One region of the Pseudomonas sp. NY15463 genome, then DNA from elsewhere that is predicted to be linked to it. Evidence: riboswitches for the same ligand, from Rfam matches in the RefSeq annotation. Region 1 holds a riboswitch; each other region holds the start of a gene.
The links. A riboswitch is a leader RNA that binds a small molecule or an ion and turns the genes downstream of it on or off. The one in region 1 is predicted to bind cobalamin.
Positions count from the first base shown of each region.

Region 1 (9,949 bases):
TGTTGATCATCCTGGGTCAGGTGGCGCAGTTTCGCCAGCTCGAAGCCGCTGGCGCGTTGATGTGGCGTGTGCTCGCCGAACGGCAGTCGATCGACATGAGCCAGGCTGGCTTGTAAAGCGGCCAACCCGAGCGGTTTGAACAGGCATTCGTCCATGCCGCTGTCCAAGCAGCGCTGGCGTTCCTCGGCTTGCGCGTTGGCGGTGATCCCGATGATTCGACAGGCAGGCTGCTGGCGTTCGCGTTCCTGCGCGCGGATCTGTCGGGTGAGTGCGTGGCCGTCCATGTGCGGCATGCTGCAATCGGTGATCAGTACATCGAACTGCCCATCCTGCCAGAGCGCCAGCGCGGCCTGTCCATGCTCGGCCAGGCTAACGTGATGGCCGAGCGAGCGCAGTTGCTTGTCCAGCAGTAGCAGGTTGGCCGGATAGTCGTCTGCCACCAGGATGCGCAACGGATGCGGCGCGGCAAGCTCGGGCTCGGCGTCGGTGCTTGCCGGCGCGCTTGGCGCATGTGCGCGCGGCAGGTTCAGGCAAACATGTGCGCCAGTGCCCTGGCCTGGCTGGCTGTGCAGGTTCAGTTCGCCGCCCATCAACTCACACAGGTTGCGGCTGATCACCAAGCCCAACCCGGCGCCTTGGCGCCCCTTCTGCACGTCGGTCTGGGCGAAGGCGCGGAACAGCCGAGCCTGGTCGGTGGCACTGATACCGACGCCGCTGTCCTCGACCGACAGCCGGACCGCAAGGCTGTCTTCGGCGCCGGGCAGGGTCTGTAGTCTGACCTTGACCTGTCCGGTGTCGGTGAACTTGATCGCATTGCTCAGCAGGTTGGCCAGCACCTGCTTGAGCCGTAGCGGATCGGCTTCGACCCAGCAGGGGGACTCTGGCAGCGTAGCTTGGAGGGCGATGCCCTTGGCCCGTGCGTTGCCTTCGAACATGCGCAGGGTCGCGCGGACCAGAGTTACCAAATCCAGGGGCGCAGGTTGCAGGCTCATGTGCCCCGACTCGATCCGCGAGATGTCGAGCACATCGCCGATCAGTTCAAGCAAGCCGACCGCCGAGCTGTGCGCGGTCTGTAGTGCCAGGGTATCGCTGCGGCCATGCCGGCTGTCTTGCAGGGCCAGTTCCAGCAAGCCGATGACTGCGTTCATCGGGGTGCGTATTTCGTGGCTCATGACCGCCAGGAAGGTGCTTTTGGCTTGGCTAGCCTGCCCAGCATCGTTTTTCGCCTGGCTCAGTTGTTCAAGCAAGGCCCGGCTCAGCCCCAACTGTTCCTGCAGGGCGCGTTGGGCCTTGGTGCGCTGGTGAATCAACTTGCGCAGGTAATTGTTCCAGAACGCCACGCCTGCCAGCAGCCCGCCGGCCAGTACCAGTATCTGCAGGGCCAGGGTGCGGTAGTTGCGCCACGGGCTGTCGCTGGCCACGGCGCTGCTGGGCCAGCGCTTGACCAACTGGTCCAGCTCGTCCGGCGCTAGGCTCAACAGCGTCTTGTCCAGGATGGCCTGTAGCTGCGGGTGGGCAGGGTTGACGGCGAACGTGCCGGGGATGGGCTCGTCGCCGAACTGGCCGGCGATCCTGAGGCGGCCCTTGCCCATTTGATTGATGAAATAGGCCGCGTTGACCTGTGGGCTCAAGGCCACATCCGCTCTGCCTTCCTGCACCAACTGCAACAGTTGCAGTGGATTCTGCGCTTCGATCACGCGTGCGCGTGGCGCGCTTTGATGCAGGTCGCTGAGCAGGGGCGAGCCTTGCAGCACGGCGACACGCTGATCGTCGAGCGGGCGTTCAGGATCCAGGGGCGGTGCGTCGTTACGGGTCACCAGGACCCGAGGCGTGACCATGAACGGGCGTGTATAGCGCAGGCGTGTGGTTTGCTGCGGGTCATAGCCGATTGCCCCGAGCATGTCGACGTTACCCAGGGTCACGGCTTTGAGCATGTCGGCGAAGGAGTCCGACTCGACCATGTCGAAATGCAGGCCGGTGCGCCGACTGATTTGTTCGAGCACATCGATGGCCAGCCCGCGCGGTTGTCTTTGCGCATCGCTGAAGGTGACGGGTGCGAGGCTGGTGTTGATCATCACGCGGATGCGAGGGTGATGTTCGATCCACGCCCGCTCCTCGGCGGTGAGTGCGTCCAGGTTGCGCTTGAGTAGCGTGGTCGTGCTGCCTCGTGTCCAGCGACGCAGGATGTTCAGGCGTTCGCTGTCAGCGATCCGCAACAGGGCGGTATCGACCAGACGCAGCAGGCGCGTGTTGTCGCGATCCAGGGCGAACGCGAAAGCCCCGGCCGGAGCCATGACGAAGTGATCGATCCTGACCATTTCCTGATACCCCTTGCCGATCACGTAGTCGGTACTGATTGCATCGCCCAGGTAGGCATCGGCCTGGCCCAGCGCGACCGCCGCGACGGCCGATAGGGTCGAGCGATACAGGCTGAGGCGGGCGTCAGGGTAGAGCTGCTGTGCGGTTTCCAGGGGCAGGTAGTGATCGACCATGGCCAGGCGTACCCCGGACATGGCGCCGGGTTCGCGTAGCGACTGGCCCTGACGTGCAACGATCACTGGCAGGTCGTCGGCATAGGGCTGGCTCAGAGTCAGCTCCGCATCGGCAGCCTCGAACGCGTTCGAGGTGCCCAGCAGGTCGATCTCGCCGCGGTGCAACGCCGCGATGGCCAGGGCGCGGGTCGGGTAGCGCTTGATCTGGAACGAGACCCCGAGCTGCTCGCCGATCAGCCCGGCGTAGTCGGCGCTCAGCCCTTCGTAGTCCGCCTGGCTGGCGTTGATGTCGAAGGGCGGGTAATCAGGATGCGAGATGCCAAGGCGCAAATCGCCGTGGGTGGTCAGCCATGCCCGGTCAGGCAAGGTTAGATTCAGAGTGGACGCCGCGCTGTGCGAGCGTGCCAGCAAGTGGCGGCTTTCACTCGCAGTTTCGGCGTGCGCCCAAGGTATCAGCGCGACCAGCAGCAGGCAAAGCGCAGGCCCTTTGTACACTGGATCAGACCACTTTGTTGCGTTTGGCCAGATCGACCATCTCCACCAGCGACTCGGCCTTGAGCTTTTCCAGGATACGCCCACGGTAGGTGCTGATGGTCTTGGCACTGAGGTTCATCTGCTCGCCGATCAGCTTGTTGCATTGGCCGGCGCACAGCCTGCGCAACACCTCCATCTCGCGGTTTGACAGGCATTTGAGGCGTTCGCTTTCGCTTTCCAGGGAGTTACTGTTGACCGCCATTTGGGGAAAGGTCGAGTAGCCCTTGACCAGGGCCTTGAGGGCGAACACCAAAGCATCGAGGTCCTCGTCCTTGTTGACGAAGGCGCTGATGCCGGCATCCATGCAGCGGCGCACGTACAGGTCGGCAGGTTGGCCGGTCAAGGCCATGATCTTCGGGGGCGGCTCCAGCAGCTTGAGGCGCTTGATCACCTCCATGCCGTCAAGGTCCGGCAAGCCGATGTCGAGAATGACAACCTCGGCCCGGGTTTGCATCGCGAGGCTGGCTGCCTCCTTGCCTTTGCCGGTCTCGCCGACCACGGTGAACCGCTCACGCTCCAACAGCATGCGCACGGCAAGACGAACGATGTGATGGTCATCGACCAGCAGCACGGATGTCATGGTTAAACTCCTGTTCAAAAGTGCTCGCTTCCAGCCAACCAGCAGGCTCGGCCTGGGGCTGCAGAGCTGGGGGGAGCGCACATTACGGAGATTCAGGAGCCTTGGTAATAGGACAGTATAGGCGTGTTGAAAATACAACAGGGTTTTGTTGAAAAGGACTACAAGATGGCGTAGGACCGCCCTCGTGCTTCGAGACTCAAACGCAGGTGCTATGGGCCTTCACGACCCGTTGAGTGGAAGCAGGGTTATTCTGCAAGGCCTGGCCAACACGGGTCGGGCGGGGGCTCAGTTGGCCGGCGCAATTGGGGCAGCGGCCCTGAAGGCGCTCGACGGAGCAGTCTTGGCAGAACGTGCATTCGAACGAGCAGATGACTGCATCCGGGCTATCGGCCGGCAGGTCACGGTCACAACATTCACAGTTGGGGCGCAGTTCGAGCATGGTCATGGCCTCTGTCGGTAGGGGAGCACCAGTGTGCTACGTCGTAGCGTGATCGAGCAATCAGCTCAAGTGCCCGGGCGGTAAAGGTGGGCATGGCTGGCGCGGTACAGCGCCGAGTCGGCGAACGGCGCATCGCCCAGCACATGCCCGACCAGAATCAGCGCGGTACGCCGGAAGCCTTTGCGTGCGACGTGCTCGACGATATCTGCCAGGGTGCCTCTGGCCCAGTCCTGGTCGGGCCAGGTGGCGCGGTGCACCACGGCTATCGGACACTGCGCGCCGTAGTGCGGCAGCAGTTCCTCGACGATGCGCGCCAAGTTGCGAATGCCCAGGTGGATGGCCAGCGTGCTGCGGTGCCGGGCCAGGTCGGCAAGCTGTTCGCCGGCTGGCATCGGCGAGCTGTCGCCGTAGCGGGTGAGGATCACGGTCTGTGCTACATCCGGTAGCGTTAGTTCGCAGCCGAGCAGGGCTGCACTGGCCGCGGTGGCGGTGACTCCGGGGATGATCTGGTAGTCGATGCCCAGTTCGCGCAGGTGGCGAATCTGCTCGCCAATGGCACCGTACAAACTCGGATCGCCACTGTGCACCCGGGCCACGTCCTGGCCGTTGGCGTGGGCTTGGCGCATGGTCTCGATGATCTGCTCCAAGTGGAGTTCGGCGCTGTTGATCACATGGCTGGCGCTGTGGCCTTCGAGTACCGCCGGAGGGACCAGGGAGCCTGCATAGATGATCACCGGGCATTGGCGGATCAGGCGTTGGCCTTTGACCGTGATCAATTCCGGGTCGCCGGGGCCTGCGCCGATGAAGTAGACCGTCATGAAGGATCCTTGCAAAAAGTACGGATTATCCGCCGCAGGCCAGCGCTAGGGTTGCGCCACCCAAGACTTGGCGGGGCACATGTAGGCGTGGCTGTTGGGTCTGGCTGGCGGCCAAACACAATGCTGCGCTCTCGGCCACGCCCCAGCAACCGGTTTGGGCGAAGGCGGCGGCCGAACGCTGGCTGAGCAGTGGCTCGAAGGTCAGCAGGTGTCCTGCGTCGAAGCAGACAAGTGGCAGGTCCAGGTGCTCGGCCAAGGCTAGCAGCCCTGGCTCGCGGGCTTTGGCGTGGATGCTGGCGATACCGCGCAAGGCGCTGACGGGCAGGCCATGCCCGGCGAGGGTCCGGCGCAGCAGGGCGGCCAGGGTCTCTACCGGGCAGCCGCGACGGCAGCCAAAGCCCGCGAACAGCGCAGGCGGTTGTGTACAGGCCGCCATCAGGCTTGGCTGGAGCGGCGATACAGCCAGGCGCTGAGCAGGCCAAGGGCCAGCCAGAACGCGGCGTTGGTTAGCCAGGAAGCGACCTTGAACTGCGTTTCGAGCGCTTCGGGCGCCAGGCTTTCGTGCACGGGCGGCTGCGGTGCGCCGATCACGTGCGGGATCGCCAGCAGCGCCACGCCAAGCACCTTGAACAGCCAATGCCGGGCGAACACCAGCAGTGCCAGGCCTGCGGCCGTAGCGGCCGCAGTGCCGATCCACCAACTTTGGCGCAGCCCCAGATCGGCGGCGGCAGTGCCTGGCAGTTCCGGCGGCAGGCCCAGGGTCGGTGCCAGACAGAACACTGCAAAGCCGGCCAGGCCCCACCAAGCGCCCGTGCTGGTCCGGCCGGGGGCGCGCAAGCTATACAGGGCCACTAGGATCAGCGCGAACCCCACGGCAACCACCAGATTGCCACCGGTGGTGGACAGCACCCGTTGCCAGCCGTCTTCCGGCGCCCAGGCTTCGGCGCTGTGTTCATGTTCGTGGGTCGCAGTGGCATTGCCGTGTTCGTGGTGTTCGGTGACTGGTGCGGCGCTTTCGTAGGTTTCTGCCTGCAGAATCAGCGGGGCCACCCAGAAGCTCTGCAGCAACGTCAACAGCAGGGCGGCGAGCAGCCCGCTGAAACCCGCCGTGCGGGCAATGCGCATGATCATGCTGGGCTACTCAGTGGCAGGGGAATGCGGCGCTGTGGCGGGTGTCGTGAGCAGCGTTGTGTACCGCCTCGATGTGCGAGAAACCGGCGAAATATACCAGGCTCAGGCCCAGCAGGCAGGCGCCCACCGCGATGACCAGACGCTGGCTGAGGGTAACCGGGGTGGCGATGCTGTGTTTGGCACTGCTGATAGGCATGACGCGTTCCTCTGCTGCTTTTGTTTTGGCAACGGGCAAGCGCGGCGGCCCCGGGCGCGAAATGGCCCAGGGAGTACGACAGCGCCCGCCCACCGCGGGGTGTTGGTAGCACGCAAGGCCGGTCTCCGGGCTGGCGAGGTGGAGCCTGGCTCCAGCGTTGGCGTCACCTTCCCATGCCGGACTACTGGCACAGTGGATCAGACGCCTTGCTCGCTTACCGTTGCGGGGGCAGCACCGGCCTTGTCGGGCCTTTTCGATAGACGCACGACGCACCGGTTTCCCGTTTCACCCCCAAAGGGGCACCTTGACGCAAGGGCGCTAGCAAATCACGCGGCCGGACGTGCGTCAATCGTGTCGGGCGGTTGACCGTCGTGCGAGCACTGCGTAGCCTTGCCGGTTCGAGGTTCTCCGGCGCGCGCCGGAGCTAAGACGGGAACGCGGTAGAAGCCGCGGCTGCCCCCGCAACTGTAGGCACTCAAAGGTCTGGCACAGCCACTGCGCAGCGCGCGGGAAGGCGCCAGCCGGTCGGCTTTGGCCGGCACCGTGCAAGCCAGGAGACCTGCCTCGCGACGTTTTCGACATTCAACCGGGCGGGGTGATCCGGTGGCGAACGCGCCCGGCCGGCAACGCCCGTGGCTGTCGTACCGCTTGCCCGCGCCATAGCTGCCAAGGGCACTGCGACATGAAAACACTGGCCAAGCTTCCCGTCACCATCGTCACCGGCTTTCTCGGCTCGGGTAAAACCACGCTGCTGCGCCACATGCTCGACAACGCCCAGGGCCGCCGCATCGCGGTGATCGTCAATGAGTTCGGCGAGCTGGGCATCGACGGCGAAATCCTCAAGCAATGCAGCATCGGCTGCAGCGAAGAAGAAGCCAACGGCCGGGTTTACGAGCTGGCCAACGGCTGCCTGTGCTGCACCGTGCAGGAAGAGTTCTTCCCGGTGATGCGCGAACTGGTGGCACGCCGCGGCGACCTGGATCACATCCTCATCGAAACCAGCGGCCTGGCACTGCCCAAACCGCTGGTGCAGGCCTTCCAGTGGCCTGAAATCCGTAACGCCTGCACCGTCGATGCGGTGATCACCGTGGTCGACAGCCCAGCCGTGGCTGCCGGCACCTTCGCCGCCTACCCCGAGCAGGTGGATGCCCAGCGCAAGCTCGACCCCAACCTGGACCACGAATCGCCCCTGCATGAACTGTTCGCCGACCAACTGGCCAGCGCCGACCTGGTAGTGCTGAACAAAGCCGACCTGATCGACGCCGAGGGCTTGGCCAAGGTGCGTGCCGAGGTGGCCGAAGAGCTGCCGCCAGCGGTCAAGGTGATCGAAGCCAGCAGCGGTCGTCTGCCGCTGGACGTGCTGCTGGGCGTGGGCGCGCAGTCCGAGGCGCACATCGATGGTCGTCGCACCCACCACGACTCGCACCATGACGGCGATGAGCACGACGACCACGACCATGACGCCTTCGATTCCATTTCCATCGACCTGCCCGAGGCCGACGAAGGCCTGCTGCTCGAGGCCCTGAACCAATTGGTCACCGAGTTCGGCATCCTGCGCGCCAAGGGCTTCGCCGCCATCCCCGGCAAGCCGATGCGTCTGCTGATCCAGGGCGTGGGTACGCGTTTCGACAAGCACTTCGACCGCGCCTGGCGTCAGGATGAGCCGCGCATCACCCGTCTGGTACTGATTGGCCAGGATCTGGACGCCAATCAGCTGGAGGCGCGCTTGCGCCAGGCCCTGGGCGCCTGACCGATGCACCTGCTGCGGACCCAGCCCGGCGGCTTCGTGCCGGACGACAGCATCGCCGACCTCGGCCAGACCCCGGCAGAGCTGGTGATTCTCTGCAGCGGCGATTCGCACCTGGCACTGCTCGCCGATACCGCCGAGCAGTTGCCGGACGATTTCCCCAGCCTGCGTCTGGCCAACCCGATGCAGGTGCAGAACCACGCATCGGTCGACCTGTATGTCGACCAGGTGTTGCGCCATGCCAAGGTGATCCTGGTCTCCCTGCACGGCGGCGTGGGTTACTGGCGCTACGGTGTCGAGCAACTGGTGGAACTGGCCAGCCGTGGCGTGCACCTGATCCTGGTGCCCGGCGACGACCGCCCCGATCCCGAACTCACGGGGCTCGGCAGCGTGCGCGGCGAGCAGGCCGAGCGCCTCTGGCACTACCTGCGCCAGGGTGGCAAGGCGAACGCCGTCAACCTGTTCAACTGCCTGGCCAGCCAGTGGCTTGGACGTGACTACGCCTGGGATGAACCGCAGCCGTTGCCGCGCACGGCGGTGTACCACCCGGCCAGGCCCAGCGCGCAGCTACAGGACTGGTACGCCGAATGGAACCCACAATGGCCGGTGGCGCCGTTGTTGTTCTATCGCTCGCACTTGCAGGCAGCCAACACCGCGTTCATCGACGTGTTCTGCCAGCGTTTACAGGCCTGTGGCCTGAACCCGCTGCCGATTGCCGTGGCCAGTCTCAAGGAGGCCGGTTGCCTGGATCAGGTCGAGCAGTGGCTCGATGAGGTGCAGGCGCAGGTGGTGATCAACACCACAGGGTTCGCCTTGTCCAGCCCCGAGCGGCCCAACTTGCGTCCACTGCGTCGCGACGTACCGGTGCTGCAGGCAATCTGTGCCCAGGACAACCAGCCAGCCTGGGAGCAGAGCGAGCAGGGCCTGGGTGCCCGGGACCTGGCCATGCATATCGCCTTGCCGGAGCTGGACGGGCGCATCATCACCCGACCTGTGAGTTTCAAGGACCTGGCCTGGCGCAGCGAGCGCAGCCAGTCGGATGTCGTGTGTTACCGCGCGCATCCCGAACGCATGGATTTTGTCGCCGAGCTTGCCCGGCGCTGGGTGGTGCTACAGCGCCTGGACAATCAGGAAAAACGCGTGGCCCTGGTGCTGGCCAACTACCCGACTCGCGATGGGCGCATTGGCAACGGCGTAGGCCTGGACACTCCGGGCGCGGCGCTGAACATCCTCAACGCTCTGCAAGCCCAGGGCTATCCGGTGGCCGGTCTGCCGGACAGCGGCACGCAACTGATCCACCAGTTGCTGGGCGGAGTGACCAACGACCTGGACCACCTCGACCAGCGCCCCTGCGCCCAAAGCCTGAGCATGGCCGATTACCACGCCGCCTTCGCCGCCTTGCCTGAGGCCAACCAGCGCGCCGTACTCGAGCGCTGGGGCGCGCCTGAACAGGACCCGATGTATCGCGCCGGGCGCATGATGGTGGCGGGCCTGCGCTACGGCCTGACCTTCGTTGGCATCCAGCCAGCACGGGGCTATCAGGTCGATCACAGCGCGGTCTACCACGACCCGGACCTGGTGCCGCCGCACGGCTACCTCGCGTTTCATTTCTGGCTGCGCAACGGCTACGCTGCCGACGCGGTGATTCACGTGGGCAAGCATGGCAACCTCGAATGGTTACCGGGCAAGGGCGTTGGGCTGTCCAATCAATGCTGGCCGGACGCGCTGTTGGGGCCGCTGCCAAACATCTATCCGTTCATCGTCAACGATCCGGGCGAGGGCGCCCAAGCCAAGCGCCGTACCCAGGCGGTGATCATCGATCACCTGATGCCGCCGCTGACCCGCGCCGAATCCTATGGCCCGCTGCGCCATTTGGAGCAACTGGCCGACGAGTACTATGAAGCGCAGTTGCTCGACCCGCGCCGCGCGCGTGAGTTGCAGCGCGATATCCTCGAACTGGTCAAGGCCAACCATATCGACCGCGAGCTTGCGCTCGAAGGCCAGCTCGACGA
Region 1 covers NZ_JBLUQD010000009.1:136,278-146,226, reverse strand. Annotated here, with positions in the region: gene ACNFIC_RS22010 (transporter substrate-binding domain-containing protein) at 1-2,987, opposite strand, end outside; gene ACNFIC_RS22005 (response regulator transcription factor) at 2,992-3,606, opposite strand; gene ACNFIC_RS22000 (DUF1272 domain-containing protein) at 3,803-4,045, opposite strand; gene cobM (precorrin-4 C(11)-methyltransferase) at 4,111-4,863, opposite strand; gene ACNFIC_RS21990 (cobalamin biosynthesis protein) at 4,889-5,299, opposite strand; gene ACNFIC_RS21985 (CbtA family protein) at 5,299-5,994, opposite strand; gene ACNFIC_RS21980 (CbtB domain-containing protein) at 6,005-6,190, opposite strand; cobalamin riboswitch at 6,289-6,512, opposite strand; cobalamin riboswitch at 6,575-6,772, shown strand; gene cobW (cobalamin biosynthesis protein CobW) at 6,873-7,940, shown strand; gene cobN (cobaltochelatase subunit CobN) at 7,944-9,949, shown strand, end outside.

Region 2 (9,949 bases), on a different contig from region 1:
CCAGTGCTTCGCCGGCGTCGATGTCTACACCGGCGTCTTTGTAGCTCAGGGAGGGTTGCTTGCTCATTGATCCAGGCCTTTAAGAGGGAGGGATTCTTAGAAAACGACCGGGACGGCCAAGGCCGGCTCAAGGAAGCGGCGGCGGTCTGAACGTCACTGGTCTGCGAAGGCGCGCGATTTTATCAGGGTTGCCCCCCAGCGGCCATCCTCAGGCCGACGGGCAGGGCGTAAATCTGGCGAAAAAACAGTGCAGGTGGTTGGTTCGGCCTCTTCTGTATAAGCTGCAAGCCATGGGCTTCAAGCTGCAAGCAGGCAGTTTGAGGCATCACCTGCACTTTCTCGAGGCTTGAAGCTCGAAGCTTGAAGCACATCCGGACAGGAATCCCCCATGCGTCTTTTCAATCACTTCGCGGCCGGTTGCCTGGCGCTGGTCTGCCTGAACGGCCAGGCCGAAACCGTCTCTGGGCTCTATCAGGTACACGAGCCGCTCCAGGGGCAGGGCAGCGACGCACGCGCCCAGGCTACCAGCAGGGCGTTCGATACCCTGGTGCTGCGCCTGACCGGTGACGCCAAGGCACCGCAAAGCCCAGCCCTGGCCACCCTGCGCAAGGACCCGCAAGCGATCGTCAACCAAGTCGGCACCGAAGCTGGGCCGCCGGAGTCGGTGCTGGTGGAGTTCGATCCGGGCAGTACCGAGCGCGCCTTGCGTCAGGCGGGCCTGGCGCTATGGGGCAGCAACCGGCCGTCGATCCTCGGCTGGTGGCTGAACGACAGTGTCGAGGGCAGCAGTCTGGTCGGTGATGGCCAGAGCAGCGCCGAGCCGCTGCGCCGCGCAGCCCAGCACCGTGGCTTGCCGCTGCGCTTGCCGTTGGCTGACTTGTCCGAGCAATTGGTGGCCAATGCCAAGCAGATCGACAGCGCCGATCCCGCACCGCTGCGCGAGGCTTCCGAGCGCTACGGGGCTGATGCGCTCCTGGCCGTCCATGCCCACGAAGCTGATGGCAAATGGCAGGGCAAGTGGCAGCTGTGGTTGGGCGAGCAGCGTGAGCAGGGCAGTGCGGAGGGGGCTGACCAAGCCGCCCTGGCCGACGCCGTGCTGTTGGCAGTGAGTAATCGTCTGGCGCCGCGCTATGTGACCCGTCCAGGCGCCAGCAGCGAGCTGCTGGTACAGGTCGAGGGCATGAACCTTGCGCATTATGCCGAGCTTGGCCGCGTGCTGGAGCCCTACGGCGCGCGCTTGCAGATGGCCGACGGTGGCACCTTGACCTATGCCGTCAGCGGCAACCGCGAACAACTGCGCGCGCAGTTGGCGCTGGCCCGTCTGCAAGAGCTGCCCGCCGAGCCTGCGCCTGTCGCCCCAGCGCCACAGGCCGAGCCGGGCGCTGCGCCTGCCGCTGCCGCCAAACCGTTCGATGGCCTGCGTTTTCGTTGGTGAGGAAGCCCTGCAATGACTGACCTGCGTCGCTGGATTGGGTTGGGCGCCGCCCTGCTGGGCGCCGTGCTGCTGTATCTGCTGCACAACATCCTCTCGCCTTTTCTGGTGGGTATTCTATTGGCCTATCTGGCCGACCCGCTGGTCGATCGCCTCGAGCGCATCGGCTTGTCGCGCACCTGGGGCGTGGTGGTGGTGTTCGGCCTGTTCACCCTGGTCTTGCTCGCCCTGTTGCTGGTACTGATCCCGATGCTGGCCAAGCAACTGGTGCGTCTCTACGAGTTGGCGCCGCAGATGCTCGACTGGCTGCAACATGTGGCGCTGCCGTGGGTCCAGAGTCGCCTGGGCCTGGCCGATGGCTTCTGGAAATTCGACAAGATCAAGGCTGCCATCGGCGATCACGTCGGCCAAACCACCGATATCGTCGGCATGCTGCTGTCCCAGGCCACCGCATCGAGCCTGGCGCTGATCGGCTGGCTGGCCAACCTGGTGCTGATCCCGGTGGTGGGCTTCTATCTGCTGCGCGACTGGGACCTGATGATGGCCAAGCTGCGCAGCTTGCTGCCGCGCCAGCGCGAGCCGCAGGTGGTGGCACTGGCCGGGGAGTGCCATGAGGTGCTAGGGGCATTCGTGCGTGGGCAATTGCTGGTGATGCTGGCGCTGGGCGTCATCTATTCCACCGGACTGATGCTAGTGGGGCTGGAGCTGGGTCTGCTGATCGGGATGCTCGCGGGACTGGCGGCCATCGTGCCGTACATGGGGTTCATCATTGGCATCGGCGCGGCCATCGTCGCCGGATTGTTCCAGTTCGGCGGCGAGTTGTACCCGATGCTGGGTATCGTGGCCGTGTTCATGGTCGGTCAGGCCCTCGAGGGCATGGTGCTCACGCCGCTGCTGGTGGGGGACCGCATCGGCCTGCACCCCGTTGCGGTGATCTTCGCGATTCTTGCTGGCGGTGAGCTGTTCGGCTTCACCGGCGTGCTGCTGGCGCTGCCGGTGGCGGCGGTGATCATGGTGTTGCTGCGCCATGTGCACGCGCTCTATAAAGAGTCGGACATGTACGCGGGGCAAATCGATCCGGACCTTTGACCGCGCGGCACGCATCGTAATGCGCAACTGCTTGATTTTACTGACGCTCTTGCGCTGCCCGATTGTGCCGCCCGCGTTGCGGGTATAGACTTTGCACACTGTTCATCAAAGGCCCCCTGTGGTCCCTGCGACCACCCGCGAGCATGAAACCGATCCAGTTGCCCTTGGGTGTGCGTCTGCGCGATGACGCCACCTTCATCAACTACTACCCGGGCGCCAATGCCGCGGCATTGGGCTATGTCGAGCGGCTGTGCGAAGCCGACGCCGGCTGGACCGAAAGCCTCATCTACCTGTGGGGCAAGCAGGGCGTGGGGCGTACCCACCTGCTGCAAGCTGCCACCCAGCGCTTCCAGCAACTGGGCGAGCCGGCGGTGTACCTGCCGCTGGCGCAACTGCTCGAACGTGGCGTCGAACTGCTCGATCACCTCGAACAGTACGAATTGGTGTGTATCGACGACCTGCACGTGATCGCCGGCAAGGCCGATTGGGAAGAGGCCATGTTCCACCTGTTCAATCGCCTGCGTGACAGTGGCAGGCGCCTGTTGCTAGCCGCCTCCAGCTCGCCGCGCGAGTTGCCGATCAAGCTGGCCGACCTCAAGTCACGGCTTACCCTGGCGTTGATTTTCCAGATGCGCGGCATGTCCGACGAGGACAAGCTGCGTGCCCTGCAACTGCGCGCCTCGCGTCGCGGCCTGCACCTGACCGACGAGGTCGGCCACTTCATCCTCACCCGTGGCACGCGCAGCATGAGCGCACTGTTCGACCTGCTCGAACGCCTCGATCAGGCCTCGTTGCAAGCCCAGCGTAAGCTGACCATTCCGTTTCTCAAGGAAACCCTGGGCTGGTAAGCCCTTGAAAACACGGCACCAGAGCGGAAAAACGCAAAAGTCACATGTTTTTCGATAAAATTTGCAAATGGTCACGATAGAGGGCATAGTTTCCACCTTCTAAAGGACTACAGACACGGTCGTGCCCATGCTGAAGCGCTTCGCACCCCTCGTGCCACTTGCACTTGCCACCCTGCTGTTCGGTTGCGCCTCCCAAGGTCCGGCCACTCAATCACAGGATCATCGCCTGGTCGCCGAGCAATCGGCCAAGATCAAGGCGCCCACCTCTTCCGTATTCACCGAGGAAGAGCTGGCTAATGAAGAAGACCTCGACGCCTTCTCCAGCAACAGCAAGCCTTATCAGCTTCCGGTGCTGGCCGACAGCATCCTCGAGCGTGGTATGTCGCTGATCGGTACCCGCTATCGCTTCGGCGGTACTTCCGAGAAGTCCGGCTTCGACTGCAGCGGTTTCATCGGCTACCTGTTCCGCGAAGAAGCAGGCATGAACCTGCCGCGCTCGACTCGCGAAATGATCAACGTCGATGCCCCCAAGGTCGCACGCAACAAGCTCAAGCCGGGTGACCTGCTGTTCTTCAGCACCAACGGCCGTGGTCGCGTCAGCCATGCCGGCATCTACCTGGGCGACAACCAGTTCATCCACTCCAGCAGCCGCCGCAGCGGTGGTGTGCGCATCGACAACCTGAGCGATCGCTACTGGAGCAAGACCTTCATCGAAGCCAAGCGCGCCCTGGCGATGGCCCCGAGCACCACGCTCTCGCGCAATTGATTTGATGTCAAAATGCTGTACCCTGCCACGGCGGCGTAGCTGAAAAGCTCGCCGCCGTGCGCATTTACAGAAAGCGTCTAATCTAATTTCTCAACTCTTTTCGCCTTCGGCTGCGGCCGGAGTATTCACGACAGGATGTTCGATCATGGCGATGTTGGCGCGTTTCGCATTGCTTTGGCTGGTGGCCCTGCTGGCGGCCTGTTCCAGCCATGTTCCGGCCCCGGCGCCGGTCTATCCTCCCGTCACCTTCAATCAGTCGCAACCGTCCTCGCCGGTGGCCGAAGATGTGCTGTTTCGCGCGATTGGTCTGGTGGGAACGCCCTATCGTTGGGGCGGTAATACCCCGGACTCGGGTTTCGACTGCAGCGGCCTGATCGGCTATGTGTACCGCGACGCCGCTGGCATCAGCTTGCCGCGCACCACCCGTGACATGATTGGCATGCGCGCGCCAAGCGTGGCGATCAATGCCCTGCAATCTGGCGATCTGGTGTTCTTCGCCACCAATGGCGGCGGGCAGGTGAGCCATGCTGGCATCTACGTAGGCGAAGGCCGTTTCGTGCACGCACCTTCTACCGGCGGCACGGTGCGTCTGGATTATCTGTCCAACAGCTATTGGTCGAAGGCTTACTTGCAAGCCAAGCGCGTGCTGCCTGCGGGGCATCTGGCGCAGAACCCATAAGTTTCCGCGCTTGCCAGGTGCTTCGGGCCTGGCAGATGAACCAGATCACGTAGCCCGTCGCTACCCGCCAAGGCCTGCGGTCGGCGCACGACACGCCGTTTTTGCGCAAGCCTGCGCGCGGTTTCCCTTCAGGCCTGCTTGAGCAGCAGCGCCACGCCGGGGAAGTATTGCCCCAATTCGTTGTGCAGCTTGCGATAGGCATAGGGGAAGTACCAGGCCACCGCGCAGGCACTGTGCTTGTGCAGGTCGTCGACCAGGTCTTGCAGTTCCTCGGGACTGGCGTGCTGGCCGGCTTTCCAGGGCGTGGCGAACAGCGCACCGGCCTTGAGTTGGCTGGCGTAGGCGATACATTTGGCCTGCAGGGACGTTTCCAGCAGTGCTGCGGACAGGTCCAGGCGGGCTAGGCGCGGCCAGCGTTGACCTGCATGCAGGTGAATCGTCGCCTCGGCGCTGCAGAGGGTCAGGTCGCAGCGGCCTTCGCGGTCGCCTTCATCACGCTGTTTCTTGCTGGTCGATTGCGGCAGTGCCACCAGTTCACCTTGCCAGGCGGCGGCGGCGAGCAAGCCCACGTTGGCCGTGGTGCCATGCCAGTAGGGCGCATCGTTATCGCCCTGGAACTGGTTGAAGCGGTCGATGCAGTCGACCCAACGTTCCAGTGCCGGGCGCAGGAATTCGAGGTTCGGGTTGTTGATGATTAGACCCTGCATGCAGCGCTCCTTGTTCTTGTTTTGATATTCGCCTAAGTGCTGGCTAAGTGATATCACTGCCCTCAGTGTGGCACAAGCCGGTAGATTGGCCATTGGTCCGGTTCAGTCGGGCCTTCGTTCATTGACGCTCCCGGTGCAACCCTCTAACCTTCGCCGCGTGTTTCAGGTGCCTCGCGAGCCTTGGCTTGGTGGGGTGAAACTGGGAAGCCGGTGTGCGCCTGCAAGGTGCGATTCCGGCGCTGCCCCCGCAACGGTAGGTGAGTCGAAGGCCGCGCAAGGCCACTGGGCCCTAGGCCCGGGAAGGCGCGCGGTCAGGGCCTGTGGCCCGCTCATGAGCCCGGAGACCGGCCTGCAACTGCCAACGGCATCACGGAGGGTGATGCGCGGTGCGATGTGGCCTGTGCCACGGCCCCTGCGCGTTCTCCGTTTGCCCGCCTTTCACCTGTCGCCGCCTGGCGCCAGACAGCGGAGACCCCTGATGAGCGAATCCCCCGAACGCGACGAACGTCACCTGGCGCGCATGCAGCGCAAGAAGGCGATCATCGACGAACGCATCGCCAATTCCCCCAACGAATGCGGCTTGTTGCTGGTACTGACCGGCAACGGCAAGGGCAAGAGCAGCTCGGCCTTCGGCATGCTCGCCCGCGCGCTCGGGCATGGCATGCAGTGCGGCGTGGTGCAGTTCATCAAGGGCCGCAACAGCACTGGCGAAGAGCTGTTCTTCCGCCGTTTCCCCGAGCAGGTGCGCTACCACGTGATGGGCGAGGGCTTTACCTGGGAGACCCAGGACCGTGCCCGTGACATCGCCGCCGCCGAAGCTGCCTGGGCCGTGTCGCGCCAGCTGTTGCAGGATGCCTCGGTACAGTTCGTGGTGCTCGATGAGCTGAACATCGCCCTCAAGCACGGCTACCTCGACCTTGACCAGGTACTGGCCGACATCCAGGCCCGCCCGCCGATGCAGCACGTGATCGTCACCGGCCGTGGGGCCAAGCCCGAAATGATCGAGATGGCCGACACCGTCACCGAGATGGGCATGCTCAAGCACGCTTTCCAGGCCGGTATCCGCGCGCAGAAGGGCGTTGAACTGTGAGTCAGCCGCGTCAATGCCCTGCGGTTCTGATCGCCGCCCCGGCCTCGGGCCAGGGCAAGACCACGGTCACTGCCGCCCTGGCGCGCCTGCACCGCAACCTCGGGCGCAAGGTGCGGGTGTTCAAGTGCGGGCCGGACTTCCTTGACCCGATGATCCTCGAACGTGCCAGTGGCGCACCGGTGTACCAACTCGACTTGTGGATGATCGGCGCTGACGAGAGCCGCCGCTTGCTCTGGGAGGCGGCCGAGGAGGCCGACCTGATCCTGATCGAAGGGGTGATGGGGCTGTTCGACGGCACCCCGTCCAGCGCGGACCTGGCCCGGCATTTCGGCGTGCCGGTGCTGGCGGTGATCGACGGCACGGCCATGGCCCAGACCTTTGGCGCCCTGGCCCTTGGCCTGGCGCGTTATCAGCCGGACTTGCCCTTTGCAGGGGTGCTGGCCAACCGCGTCGGGAGCTTGCGCCACGCACAGTTGCTCGAAGGTAGCCTGACTGAAGGCCTGCGCTGGTATGGCGGGTTGTCCCGCGAGCGCGGCATCGAACTGCCCAGCCGACACCTGGGGCTGGTGCAGGCCAGCGAGCTGAACGACCTTGACGCTCGCCTGGACGCCGCCGCCGAAGCCTTGGGCGCCAGCTGTGACGCAACGTTGCCTCCGCCGGTGAGCTTCGCTGCGCCCGCCCCCCTCAGCCACGCGGCATCATTGTCCGGCGTACGCATCGGCGTGGCCCGTGACGAAGCCTTCGCGTTTCTCTACGGCGCCAACCTCGACGTACTGCGTAGCCTTGGCGCGCAACTGGAATTCTTCTCGCCGCTGCACGACCGCGAGCTGCCGTTGGTAGACAGCCTGTACCTGCCTGGTGGCTACCCTGAACTGCATCACCGTGCACTGTCGGCCAACGCGCCGATGCTCGAAGCGATTCGCGCCCACCATGACCAGGACAAGCCACTGCTGGCAGAGTGCGGCGGCATGCTGTATCTACTCGACGCGCTGACCGATGTGGCCGGTGAACGTGCCGAACTGCTTGGTGTGCTGCCTGGTGAGGCAACCATGCAGAAGCGTTTGGCTGCCCTGGCGCTGCAAGCGGTCGAGTTGCCCGAAGGCACCCTGCGTGGGCACACCTACCACCACTCGCTGACCAGCACCGTGCTGGAGCCCATCGCTCGAGGCCTGAGCCCCAACGGTGGGCGAGGCAACGAGGCGGTCTATCGCCTGGGCCGGTTGACTGCCTCCTACGTGCACTTCTACTTCCCGTCCAATCCCGATGCGGCGGCGGCGCTGTTGCGACCATGAGCGATCACGCCTACAGCGAGGCCGAACGCGCGGCGATCTACCGGGCTATCGGCGAGCGCCGCGACATGCGCCACTTCGCCGGGGGGGAGGTGGCCCCCGCGCTGCTTGGCCGCCTACTGGCCGCTGCGCACCAGGCCCCCAGCGTGGGGCTGATGCAGCCGTGGCGCTTCATCCGCATCAGCCAGCGTGCGCTGCGCGAGCGCATCCAGGGTTTGGTGGAACAGGAGCGTGTGCTGACCGCCGAGGCGCTGGGCGAGCGTTCCGACGATTTCATGAAGCTCAAGGTCGAAGGTATCGGCGATTGCGCCGAGGTGCTGGTGGCCGCGCTCATGGACAACCGCGAGCCGCATATCTTTGGCCGGCGTACCTTGCCGGAAATGGATCTGGCTTCGCTATCCTGCGCGATCCAGAACCTGTGGTTGGCGGCCCGCGCCGAAGGGCTGGGCATGGGCTGGGTGTCGTTGTTCGACCCGCAGGCGCTGGCCGAGCTGCTGGGCATGCCTGCCGGGGCAAAACCCGTGGCGGTGTTGTGCCTGGGCCCGGTGATCGAGTTCTACCCGGCGCCGATGTTGGTGATGGAACACTGGGCCAAAGAGCGCCCCTTGAGTGAAATGCTGTACGAAAACCATTGGGGAGAACGGCCATGAGCGTGGCCCTGTTGACCGTTGCAGGTGTGGCCCTGGACGCGCTGCTCGGCGAGCCGAAACGACGCCACCCGCTGGTGGGGTTCGGCAACCTGGCCAAGCACCTCGAACGCCGATTGAACGCGGGCGGGCGCGGTTGGCGCAGCCATGGCGTCAGCGCCTGGTTCATCGCCGTGGTGCCACTGACGCTGGTCGCGCTGCTGCTGTCGTGGTTGCCGTATATCGGCTGGCTGGTCGATGTCCTGGCGCTGTATTGCGCCCTGGGCCTGCGCAGCCTGGGCGAGCATGTGCTGCCGGTGGCCCAGGCCCTGCGCCAGGGCGACCTGGATGAAGCTCGCCTGCGCGTGGGCTACCTGGTCAGTCGTGAAACCCGCGAGCTGGATGAGCCCGCTGTGGCCCGCGCGGCCACTGAATCGGTTCTGGAAAATGGCAGCGACGCGGTGTTCGCGGCGCTGTTCTGGTTCATCGTCGCAGGTGCGCCGGGCGTCGTGCTGTACCGCCTGAGCAATACCCTGGATGCAATGTGGGGCTATCGCAACCAACGTTTCGAACGCTTTGGCTGGTGCGCCGCGCGCATTGACGATGTGCTCAACTACCTGCCGGCAAGGCTCGTGGCGCTGACCTACGCGCTGCTCGGCAAGACCCGTCTGGCGCTGCGTTGCTGGCGCCAGCAAGGGCCGCTGTGGGACAGCCCCAACGCGGGCCCGGTGATGGCAGCCGGTGCCGGCGCGCTGGCCGTAGAGCTGGGCGGCCCTGCGGTGTACCACGGCGAGCTGCACGAGCGGCCACGCCTAGGCGAAGGACCGATGGCCGATGCCGACGCCATCGAGCGCGGCTGGAGTCTGGTGCAGCGCGGGGTCTGGCTGTGGCTGCTGGTGATCTGCCTGGGGGGCTATCTGAATGCTTGAACATGGCGGTCGTCTGCTGCGCGCGGTGCAGCAATACGGTATTGCCCGCGAGCACTGGCTGGACCTGTCCAGTGGCATCGCACCGTGGGCCTTCCCGATTGCGCCGATCCCACTGGACGCCTGGGCGCGCCTGCCGGAGGTCGAGGATGGTCTCGAACAGGCCGCTCGCACCTATTACGGTGCCACTCCACTGTTGGCGGTGGCCGGTTCCCAGGCGGCAATCCAGGCCCTGCCATACCTGCGGCCAGCCGGGCGTGTCGGGGTGCTGGCACCGTGCTACGCCGAGCACCCACATGCCTGGCAGCGCGCCGGTCATGCGTTGCTCGAACTGGACGAGCAGCAGGTCGAGGCGCAACTCGACAGCCTCGATGTGCTGCTGTTGGTCAATCCCAACAACCCCACTGGCCGCACGCTGCCGCGCGCGCGGCTGCTGGCCTGGCATGCGCGCCTGGCCGCGCGCGGCGGCTGGCTGCTGGTGGATGAAGCGTTCATGG
Region 2 covers NZ_JBLUQD010000010.1:49,801-59,749, forward strand. Annotated here, with positions in the region: gene purM (phosphoribosylformylglycinamidine cyclo-ligase) at 1-67, opposite strand, end outside; gene ACNFIC_RS22405 (DUF2066 domain-containing protein) at 389-1,435, shown strand; gene ACNFIC_RS22410 (AI-2E family transporter) at 1,448-2,521, shown strand; gene hda (DnaA regulatory inactivator Hda) at 2,665-3,369, shown strand; gene ACNFIC_RS22420 (C40 family peptidase) at 3,497-4,135, shown strand; gene ACNFIC_RS22425 (C40 family peptidase) at 4,281-4,814, shown strand; gene ACNFIC_RS22430 (hypothetical protein) at 4,943-5,521, opposite strand; cobalamin riboswitch at 5,669-5,889, shown strand; gene cobO (cob(I)yrinic acid a,c-diamide adenosyltransferase) at 6,000-6,611, shown strand; gene ACNFIC_RS22440 (cobyrinate a,c-diamide synthase) at 6,608-7,903, shown strand; gene bluB (5,6-dimethylbenzimidazole synthase) at 7,900-8,550, shown strand; gene cbiB (adenosylcobinamide-phosphate synthase CbiB) at 8,547-9,455, shown strand; gene cobD (threonine-phosphate decarboxylase CobD) at 9,448-9,949, shown strand, end outside.
Region 2: linked by a shared signal. The riboswitch ahead of cobO (cob(I)yrinic acid a,c-diamide adenosyltransferase) and the one ahead of ACNFIC_RS21980 (CbtB domain-containing protein) in region 1 are both predicted to bind cobalamin.

Region 3 (9,949 bases), on a different contig from region 1:
ATCACCTGGCCGGTGATCAGGGTGCGCGAGAGAATGTCGGCGAGGATCAGGAACAGTGCGCCGCCGAGCGCACTGGCGGGTAACAGGCGGCTGTGGCCGGTGCCCAGCAGCAGGCGCAGGGCATGCGGAATCACCAACCCCACGAAGCCGATGGCGCCGACGATCGAGACCATCACGGCGGTGACTAGCGCTGCGCAACTGATCAACAGCAACTGCGTACGGCGCACCGGTACCCCCAGCGAGGCGGCCGAATCGGCGCCAAAGGTGAAGGCGTCCAGTGCTCGCCGATGCCACAGGCAAACGCCCAGCCCCAGCAAGGCCACCGGCAGCGCCTGCCACACCGACGGCCAGCGCACGCCGCTGAGGTTACCCAACAGCCAGAACATGATGCCGCGCGCCTGCTCGGCGGTGGCCGACTTGGTGATCAGGAACGCCGTGAGCGCGGTGAACAACTGCGAGCCGGCGATCCCCGCAAGGATCACTTGGGCGTTGTTCTGGCTGCTGCCGCTGGCACGCGCCAGCACCAGTACCAGGCCGAACGCCACCAGGGCGCCGATGAACGCGCCGCCGGACAGCGATAATGCCGCGCCGCCCAAACCCAGCAGGCCCACTGCCACAGCGCCGGTGGAGGCACCGGCCGACAGCCCCAGCAGGTACGGCTCGGCCAATGGGTTGCGCAACAGCGCCTGGAGGATCACCCCGCAGGTGGCCAGGCCTGCGCCACAGGCCGCCGCCACCAGGGTGCGCGGCAGGCGGTAGTTCCACACGATGCCGGCGTCGATCGGGTCGAGCACATGTCCGGCTTGCCACAGGTGGTTGCCCAGCACCTGCCACACAAGCTCGGCGCCCAGGCGGGTTTCACCGATGGCGATACCGGCCAGCAGGGCCATTAGCAGGGCGATCAGGGTTGCGAGGCTCAGGGGTAGCAAACGGTTCATGATTGCGGGGCTTTACCACTGGCAAAAGCGTCGGACAAACGCTCCAGGCCACGGAACAGGCGAATGCCGGCCTGCATGGCGTCGGCGTCGAGCACGATCACCCGGCCGTGCTTGACCGCGTCCATGTGCTTGGCCACCGGGTCGTTACGCAGGAAGTCGAGCTTCTTCTGGTAGTCGTCGGCGGGGAAGCGGCGGCGGTCCATGCGGGCGATGATCACCCAGGTCGGGTTGGCCTTTACCAAGGTTTCCCAGCCTACGGTCGGCCATTCTTCGTTGGACTCGACAACGTTGCGCACGCCCAGGGTCTGTAGCATGAAGTCGGCCACGCCCTGGCGACCGGCCACGTACGGGTCCATCTCAAGGTCGGCGCTGGAGAACCAGAACAGCGCGCTGGTGCCGGACAGGTCCTTGCCGGCCAGTTGCTGCTGTGCGTGGGCCAACTGGCCCTTGAGCGTGGCATTGAGCGCATCGCCGCGGTCTTGTACATCGAAGATCTCGGCCAGCTGGCTAACGCTCTTGTAGAGGGTGTCGACCTGGAACGGCTGCAGGCGGGTGCCGTCGGCGCCCACCAGGTTGTCCTTGCCCTCGCAGTCGCTGGGCAGCAGATAGGTCGGGATCTTCAGCTCGCTGAACTGCTCGCGGGTCGCCACCACGCCCTGGGCGCCGACCATCCATTCGAACTGCACTGTCACTAACTGCGGGCGTTTGCCCACTACCGCCTCGAAGCTAGGATCGTTGTCGGCCAGACGTGGCACCTTGGCATTCTGCGCGGCGAACTCGGGCAGCACGTTGTTGAACCACAGCGAAGTGCCGGCCAGCTTGTCGCCCAGGCCCAGTGCGTAGAGTATTTCGGTGCCGGCCTGGCCGATGGTCACCGCACGCTCGGGCGCTTGGGTGAAGGTCTGCACGAGGCCGCAGTTGTCGACGCTGAGCGGGTATTGAGTGGCCGCGGCCTGAGCGACGCTTGCCAGCGAAAGGCTGGCGAGCAGGGTGGCTAAACGGGGCAGCATGGTCGGGCGATCTCCTATCGAACGGTGCACGGAATGAGCGCACGGACAGGCATCGCCGGGCCTGGCGCACAGGTCGACAGGCAGCACCCGCAAGGGGTGGAGATGGCCATCCCGGACACCCCGCCGGTTGGTGAATGTATGCCGGCAGGTCTCCTGACTGGTGCGTCCAGGCCCTGCGCCAGCCTTCCCGGATGAGTCTCCAGTGGCATCGATGGCACGGGCTCGGCACCTACAGTTGCGGGGGCAGTTCCCTTGGGCACGCACTGGGCGGCCCGGGAGTTCCCTATTAATTCCGTGTGGAAACCGGCGGTGGGCATGGTAGACCCCTTGAGTGGCAAGCTACAAGCGGCAAGCTGCAAGTAGAGCGGTTGCGTGTTTTCTTGCAGCGTAGCTAGCCACTTGAAGCGCGCAGCGCGTCTTCAAAGGTACTTGAGCCAGGCAATATCGCGGCGCCGGGCTTTCAGGCGGGCGAATGCGCGCACCGGCAGGTACAGCGCGATGGCCAGCAGCACTGCTGCGAGCCATACCGCCGCGATGCCGTTGAAGCCGAAGTACTCGCCTTGGTTGAGCCCGAACAGTGCCACGCAGGCCACGTACAGTACCTTCAGCACATACAGGTGCAGCAGGTAGAAGAACATCGGCGCGGCGCCGAATACCGCCAGCACGCCAATCCAGCGTGCAGTGCCTGCACGCTCGAAGCCGCGTAGCAACAGCAGGCCGCAGCCCAGAGTCAGGCTCAGGAACAGCAGCGAAGGTGGGTACTTGGTGACGTTGAACACGCTCATCAGGGTCTGGGTGAATGACGGGTAGCTGTGCCATGGCGCTTCACCATAGCCATTGAACGCACGCAGCACCGCAAAGCCCAACAGCGCGCCAGCCCCGACCAGCAGCAGGCGCCGTTGACGCACGCAGGCCTGGCTGTTGCGGCCGAACCACGGCCCCAGGGCATAACCGAGTGTGATCACCCCGATCCACGGCAGTACCGGATAAGAAGTGCGTAGGCGCAGGCTGTCGGATACCTCCAGCCAGCCGCGGTCATGCAGGATGGCCCACGGCACGTGCATTGCCGAGTCCGGGCCAAAGTGCAGGCCATCGAGCAGGTTATGCCCAGCGACAATCGCGACCCCCAGCAGCACCAGCGCCGCACGCGGCAGCCACACTAGCAGTGACAGGGCGATCATGCTCACGCCGATGGCCCAGATCACCTGCATGTAGATCACGCTGGGTGGCAGTTGGAAGGTCCAGGCGAAATTCACCAGGGTGAACTCCAGCGCCACTAGGAACAGCCCGCGCTTGAACAGGAACGCCGAGACATCGCCCCGGCCTTGGTGCTTCTCGCCATACAGCCATGCCGACAGGCCGGTCAGCAGCACGAACACCGGCGCGCACAGGTGTGCCAGGGTGCGGCTGGCGAACAGGCTGGGTTCGGTGATGTCGACGTTCATCGGGTCGTTGACCTGGCGATGCAGGAAGAAGGTCTCACGTACGTGGTCGAGCAGCATGAACAGGATCACCAGGCCACGCAGGGCGTCGATGCTCTGCAGGCGCTGGGTAAGCAGGGTGGGGGTGGCTGAAGCGCTTGTCATCTGGAAAGGTCGCAGGCAGGAATGGATGTCAAATGAAACGTTATCTTATAACTATTTATTCATTCTGGGATAGTGCTTTCTGACACTGCATGCGTGCTGCTTCGCGGTGTTCGTGGGGGGCAGCGCCGGTTATGTTGTGCATACGCAGGGCTTGCAGACGCAGTAACCGCCTGTTCGCAGGTGATTACCGGCGCTGCTCGGGCGGCAGCTCACCGCTGCCGTTGCGCCAGTGCGAGGATGCTGGCTGGCGTCTTCAGTCGGTGCGCGGCTCAGGCGGCTCCTTGCATCAGCCGGTGCAGTGACGCATCGAACTGTTTTAGCGCGTCGGCCTGCACCGCCTGTACGGCGTCCAGTTGGCGCAGCACCGTGGCGCCTTGCGCCGCCTGGCGCGCCACGCCTTCGGCACGCCCGATATACGTCAATTGCTCGTCGAAGAATCGCGCGACCACACTGGCCTGGATATCGCCGCCAGGGCCACTCGCCACGCGGCTCTGGGTGTCCAGTAGCACGATCACATCGGGGCGGTCGGCCAGCAGGGTGTCGAGGTCTTCGTAGAACGTCACCTCGGCGAACTGCTGGGCCAGGGAGTTGGCCAGCCAGTTGTACGCCTGGTTACCGCCCAGGGTCGCCACCGGGGTGGCCTGGCCATTAGCCGGTGCGGCGGCGTCGTGGTGGCGCTGTAGGTAGTCCAGGGTGGCGGCGGCGTTGCGGCCTAGCAACACTGCCACATGCTGGCCATGGCTGAGGGACACGCTGGACAGTTCCGTGGCTGAGTAGAAGTGCCCCTGGCTGGTCGAAGGGCTGGTGCAGCCTGTGAGCGTCGCGAACAGGGCCAGCAGGGCGGCGAGCATGCCGGTTTTCATGGTGAGTGCCTCGTCGAAGATCCAATGGCGCTATCTTCGTCGTCTGCGGCCATCGACGGAACTCGATGGCAGGCATGGTCGCTATCGACAGGATCGATGATTCAGCGGGCACTGCTCATGAAGTGCAGGATACGCTCACGCAGCCAGCGTTCGGCGGGGTCGTTGTCGTGGGCGCTGCTCCAGGCCATCGACAGCTCCGCTTCGCTGATCTCGAACGGCGCAGGGTCTGCCCGCAAGCTGCCGTCGTCGGCCAGGGCACAGGCGGCGTAGTCGGGGACGGTGGCGATCATCTCGGTGTTGCGCAGCAGTGCCCGCAGACTGCCGAACTGTGGCACCGCCAACACCACCTTGCGGCAGCGGCCTATGCGCGCCAGGTCCAGGTCGATGTTGCCGCTCATGTCGCCAGAAAACGACACCATCACGTGAGGGCGGTTGCAGTATTCGTCGAGGGTCAGCGGCCCTGGCCGGTCGTCGGCGCGCAGCACCCGTACGCCAATGTCGCGTAGCTTGCGGCGCTTGGCGTTGGCCGGCAGGTCGGTGGTGTAGCTGACACCCACTGAGATTTCGCCGCTGGCCAGCAGCCCCGGCATTAATAGAAAGTTGGCGCGGCGCACCACCACGCTGATTTGCGGCGCTTCACGGCGTAACGCTTCGAGCAGGGCAGGGAACAGGCCGAACTCGGCATCATCCGACAGGCCCAGACGGAACACATTGCAGCTGCTAGCCGGGTCGAAGGCCTTGGCACGGCTGATTGCCGCGGAAATTACGTCCATGGCCGGGCCCAGTTCGTGGAAAATCTGCATGGCTCGGGGCGTGGGCTCCATGGCCCGGCCGTTGCGGATCAGCAACGGGTCGTCGAACAGGTCGCGCAGGCGCGCCAGGGCAGCGCTCACCGTAGGTTGGGTGATGAACAGCTTTTCGCCCACGCGGGTCAGGTTGCGTTCGAGCATCAGGGCTTCGAACACCACCAACAGGTTCATGTCGACGCGGCGCAGGTCGTTGCGGTTCATGCACAGGGGCCTTGGACGGAGTAAGACTCTCGATTCAAGCACAGATCGGCCGCGCCTGGCTTGTACCGATGTGCGCAGGCTATCGGCACTCAATAGCGGCTCTATTAGACCTCTGGCCAAGCTCGGCTAGTCTTTCCGTGGCCCCGTGAAATGCCGATGTGTCTGGCGCTTGAGCACCTGGGTGCAAGACCCAGCCAGCGCTGTCCTGAGATTTTGGCAAACCCGCTTGTCGGTTCAGACCGACGACACCTGATGAGCAGACCCGACCCAAAAGGTACAAGCAGATGTCGAACGAATCGAAATGCCCGTTCCATCAAACCGCCGGTGGCGGCACCAGTAACCGTGACTGGTGGCCTGACCAGCTCAACCTGAAGATCCTTCACCAGCACTCCAGCAAGTCCGACCCGATGGATCCGGGTTTCGACTATGCCAAAGCGTTCAAGAGCCTCGATTTCCAGGCCCTCAAGCAAGACCTCACGGCCCTGATGACCGATTCCCAGGACTGGTGGCCTGCCGACTTCGGTCATTATGGTCCGCTGTTCATCCGCATGGCCTGGCACAGTGCCGGCACCTACCGCATCGGCGACGGGCGAGGCGGCGCGGGGTCTGGTCAGCAGCGTTTCGCGCCGCTCAACAGCTGGCCGGACAACGTCAGCCTGGACAAAGCCCGGCGCCTGCTGTGGCCGATCAAGCAGAAGTACGGCAACAAGATCTCCTGGGCTGACCTGATCGTACTCACCGGCAACGTGGCTCTGGAGTCCATGGGCTTCAAGACCTTCGGTTTCTCGGGCGGGCGCGCAGATGTGTGGGAACCGGACGAGGACGTGTACTGGGGCTCGGAAAAAGTCTGGCTGGGCGGCGACACCCGTTACGGCAAGGCCCAGCCGCCCGGCCAGGGCGATCTGGTAGCGGAGCCGGCCAAGCATGGTGAGGAGCAGAGCCGCACCTTGGCCGGTGAGCGCAACCTGGAAAACCCGCTGGCCGCCGTGCAGATGGGCCTGATCTACGTCAACCCCGAAGGCCCGGAAGGCAACCCGGATCCGGTGGCCTCGGGTAAGGATATCCGCGACACCTTCGGCCGCATGGCCATGAACGATGAAGAAACCGTGGCTTTGATTGCCGGTGGCCACGCCTTCGGCAAGACCCACGGCGCCGGCCCCGCCGACAACGTCGGGCCTGAACCGGAAGCGGCGGGCCTTGAGCTGCAGGGCTTTGGCTGGGCCAACACGTTCGGCAGCGGCAAGGGTGGCGACACCATCACCAGCGGCCTGGAGGTGACCTGGACCTCGACCCCAACCCGCTGGAGCAACGAGTACCTCAACAACCTGTTCAACTTCGAGTGGGAGCTGACCAAGAGCCCAGCCGGTGCGCACCAGTGGCGGCCCAAGGATGGCAAGGGCGCCGGCACCGTGCCGGATGCCCACGACCCGTCGAAGAAGCACGCGCCAATGATGCTGACCTCGGACCTGGCGCTGCGTTTCGACCCGATCTATGGTCCCATCGCCAAGCGCTTCAAGGATAACCCCGAGCAGCTCGCCGACGCCTTCGCCCGCGCCTGGTACAAGCTGATCCACCGCGACATGGGCCCGCTGGCGCGCTACCTGGGCCCGGAAATGCCCAACGAAGAGCTGCTGTGGCAGGACCCGCTGCCCAAGGCCGATGGCCCGGTGCTGAGCGAGCAGGACATCGCCGCCCTCAAGACCAAGGTCCTGGCGTCGGGTCTGAGCGTCAGCGAGCTGGTGTCGACGGCATGGGCTGCGGCCTCCACCTTCCGGGGGTCGGACAAGCGCGGTGGCGCCAACGGTGGTCGTCTGCGCCTTGAACCACAGAAGAGCTGGGCCGCCAACCAAGGCACCGACAAGGTGCTGGCGGCGCTGGAGAAGATTCGCGACGAATTCAAGGCCGGTGGCCAGCATGTCTCCCTGGCCGACCTGATTGTGCTCGCCGGCAGCGCCGCGGTGGAGAAGGCCGCCAAGGACGCCGGGCACAGTGTCAGCGTGGCGTTCCGCCCAGGGCGTGTGGATGCCTCCCAAGCGCAGACCGACGTGGAATCGTTCGCTGTACTCGAACCGCTGGCCGATGGTTTCCGTAACTTCAGCAAGGCGCGCTACAGCGTCAAAGCCGAGAAGCTGCTGCTGGACAAGGCTCAGTTGCTGACCCTGACTGCGCCAGAGCTGACCGTACTGATCGGTGGCCTGCGTGTACTGGGCGCCAATCATGGCGGTAGCCAGCATGGCGTGTTCACCGACAAGGTCGGTGTGCTTAGCAACGATTTCTTCCGCAACCTGTTGGATATGGGCGTGGAATGGAAGCCGACCTCGGCTGACAACGACGCCTTCGAGGGCCGTGATCGCAAGACAGGCCAGGTGAAGTGGACCGGCACCCGGATTGACCTGGTGTTCGGCTCGCATGCGCAGTTGCGTGCGCTGAGCGAGGTGTATGGCAGCAGCGATGCCCAGGAGAAGTTCGTCAAGGACTTCGTGGCAGCGTGGGTGAAGGTAATGGAGTTGGACCGCTTCGACCTGCACTGAGCGCTAGCCAGCAGTACAAGTAGTTGGGGCCGCGCAGCGGCCCCAGGATTTCAGCTTCATGCAATACCGCCGGGGCTGCTACGCAGCCCTTTCCGGCCGGTCCGGCGCCCCGGCAAGGCCGCTCCCGCAAGGCAGCGGCCTTCTGCATTTTAGCTGCCGGTCAGAACTTGCCATCCAGCCCGATGCGGAACATCTCGTTGCGCTCATTGGTGCCCAGCGCGGTCTTGTACGAGAAGCCAAGACGCCAGCTACGCCCCAGGCTCAGGTCGAGCCCGGTGTCCAGGTCCATGAAGTTGGTGTCCATCGGATCGGGTGACAGCCGGTACAGCACACCGCCGCTGCCCTGGTTGGCATAGCGCATGCGGTAGTCCTCGTTGCGGCTGAAGTTGTGACCCCAGGCCAGGCCCACCCGTGGCGTCAGCACGCCGAAGCGGGTGTCGATGTCGTAGCCCGAGCGTACCCCCAGGAACGAGGTGAAGTAGCGCAAGGTCTGTTCCTCGTAGGCCAGGGCAAACGCACCACCACCTCGTTCGCTGTAGGCATCGAGCTTGGTGTAGCTGCTGTTGATCCGCGCATACGGGGCCAGCGACAGCGGGCCTTGGCGGTACTCGTAGCTGGCAGTCAGCGAGGCGAACAGCTGGTCGGCATCGCGCGAACCACGGGCATAGCCGTTGGACGGATCGGCTGTGACGTAGCGGCGCGAATCGAAGCTGATGCGGTTGTAGCCCAGCAACGCATCGATATACACCTCCGACAGCGGGTTGACGCTCAGGTACGCCGCCAGGCCCAGTGCGTCGCCTTCGTTGCGGGTGTCGTGCTCGCCGATGTCGGCGCGGTCGTTGCCGTAGCCGAAGCCGACGCCGACCACCGTGCGTGGCGAGAGGCGATAGTCCATGCCGGCACTCAGGCCATAGGTGGTGAAGCTGTTGTCCTTGGTGCCACGGGTACGGTTGGAACCGGTGTTGACGAAGCCGTCGGTCCAGAACGCCAGGGCCTCTTCGCGGCATTCACCGGTGGTGGCACGGGAGCTGTCGCGTTCCTGCCGGCGTTTCTCGTCATCGTCTTCGTCGGCGCCCTTGCCGTTGCCTTCCAGCTCGTCGCGTAGGGCCTTGCCCAGGCTGCCCAGGCTCACGTCATCGCGGCCATGGCGCACGCTGGCGTTGAACGAGTTGCGGTCGCAGGTGGGGCGGTGCAACTGCTCCAGGCGGCGGTTGAAGTTGTCCATCTGGGTAGTGGCGAAGCGCTCGGCGGCGCGCGACTGCGCATTGAGCAGGCCGATCACCTCGGCGTCGCGGGTCGGATCAGGGCGCGCTTGCACGGCGAAGGTCACGAAGCTGTTGCCGACGCTACCGCTGGCGGCCAGCAGGCGGAAGCTCACCACAGCGCTACCGCTGAAGGCGGCGGCCGGGACGAAGCTCATGGTGAACGGGCCGGTCATGCGCGCGGTGCCGGCTGAAGGTGGGCTCACCGACAGCAGCATGGCACTGGTGAACGGACCACCGGTGGCGCCGCGCGTCAGGTCGACGGTGGCGGTTTCGCCGGGTGCCATGGTTTCGCTGCTCGGCGGCACCACCACCGTTTGAGCTTGCACCTCAAGGCTATACGCACGGCTGCCGGTGGCGCCGTTGGCGTCGGTAACCGTGACCGTGAAGTTGCTGGTGACCAACGCCGTCGGGGTGCCGCTGAGGACGCCGCTGGCGTCCAGGCTCAGCCCGGTTGGCAAGGCGCCGCTGGTGACCGCATAACTGTAAGGCGAGGTGCCTCCGCTGGCACCCAGGGCCTGGGTGTAGGCCGTATTCTGGGTGGCCCCTGGCAGGCTTGCGCCGGCCGGGGTGAGTGCCAGGGTTGGCGGTAGCACGGTGATGCTCACCGTAGCTGCTGCCGAGGTGCCGCCCGTGCCGGTGGCGGTGTAGGTGAAACTGTCGCTGCCCGAGAACCCGGCGGTGGGCGTGTAGCTGATGCTGGTGCCGCTGACCGAGGTGCTGCCGTGGCTCGGACTGCTGGCCACGCT
Region 3 covers NZ_JBLUQD010000008.1:66,007-75,955, reverse strand. Annotated here, with positions in the region: gene ACNFIC_RS20220 (FecCD family ABC transporter permease) at 1-938, opposite strand, end outside; gene ACNFIC_RS20215 (ABC transporter substrate-binding protein) at 935-1,948, opposite strand; cobalamin riboswitch at 2,074-2,271, opposite strand; gene ACNFIC_RS20210 (DUF1624 domain-containing protein) at 2,368-3,534, opposite strand; gene ACNFIC_RS20205 (ATPase) at 3,804-4,397, opposite strand; gene ACNFIC_RS20200 (LysR family transcriptional regulator) at 4,499-5,407, opposite strand; gene katG (catalase/peroxidase HPI) at 5,692-7,938, shown strand; gene ACNFIC_RS20190 (autotransporter domain-containing protein) at 8,099-9,949, opposite strand, start outside.
Region 3: linked by a shared signal. The riboswitch ahead of ACNFIC_RS20215 (ABC transporter substrate-binding protein) and the one ahead of ACNFIC_RS21980 (CbtB domain-containing protein) in region 1 are both predicted to bind cobalamin.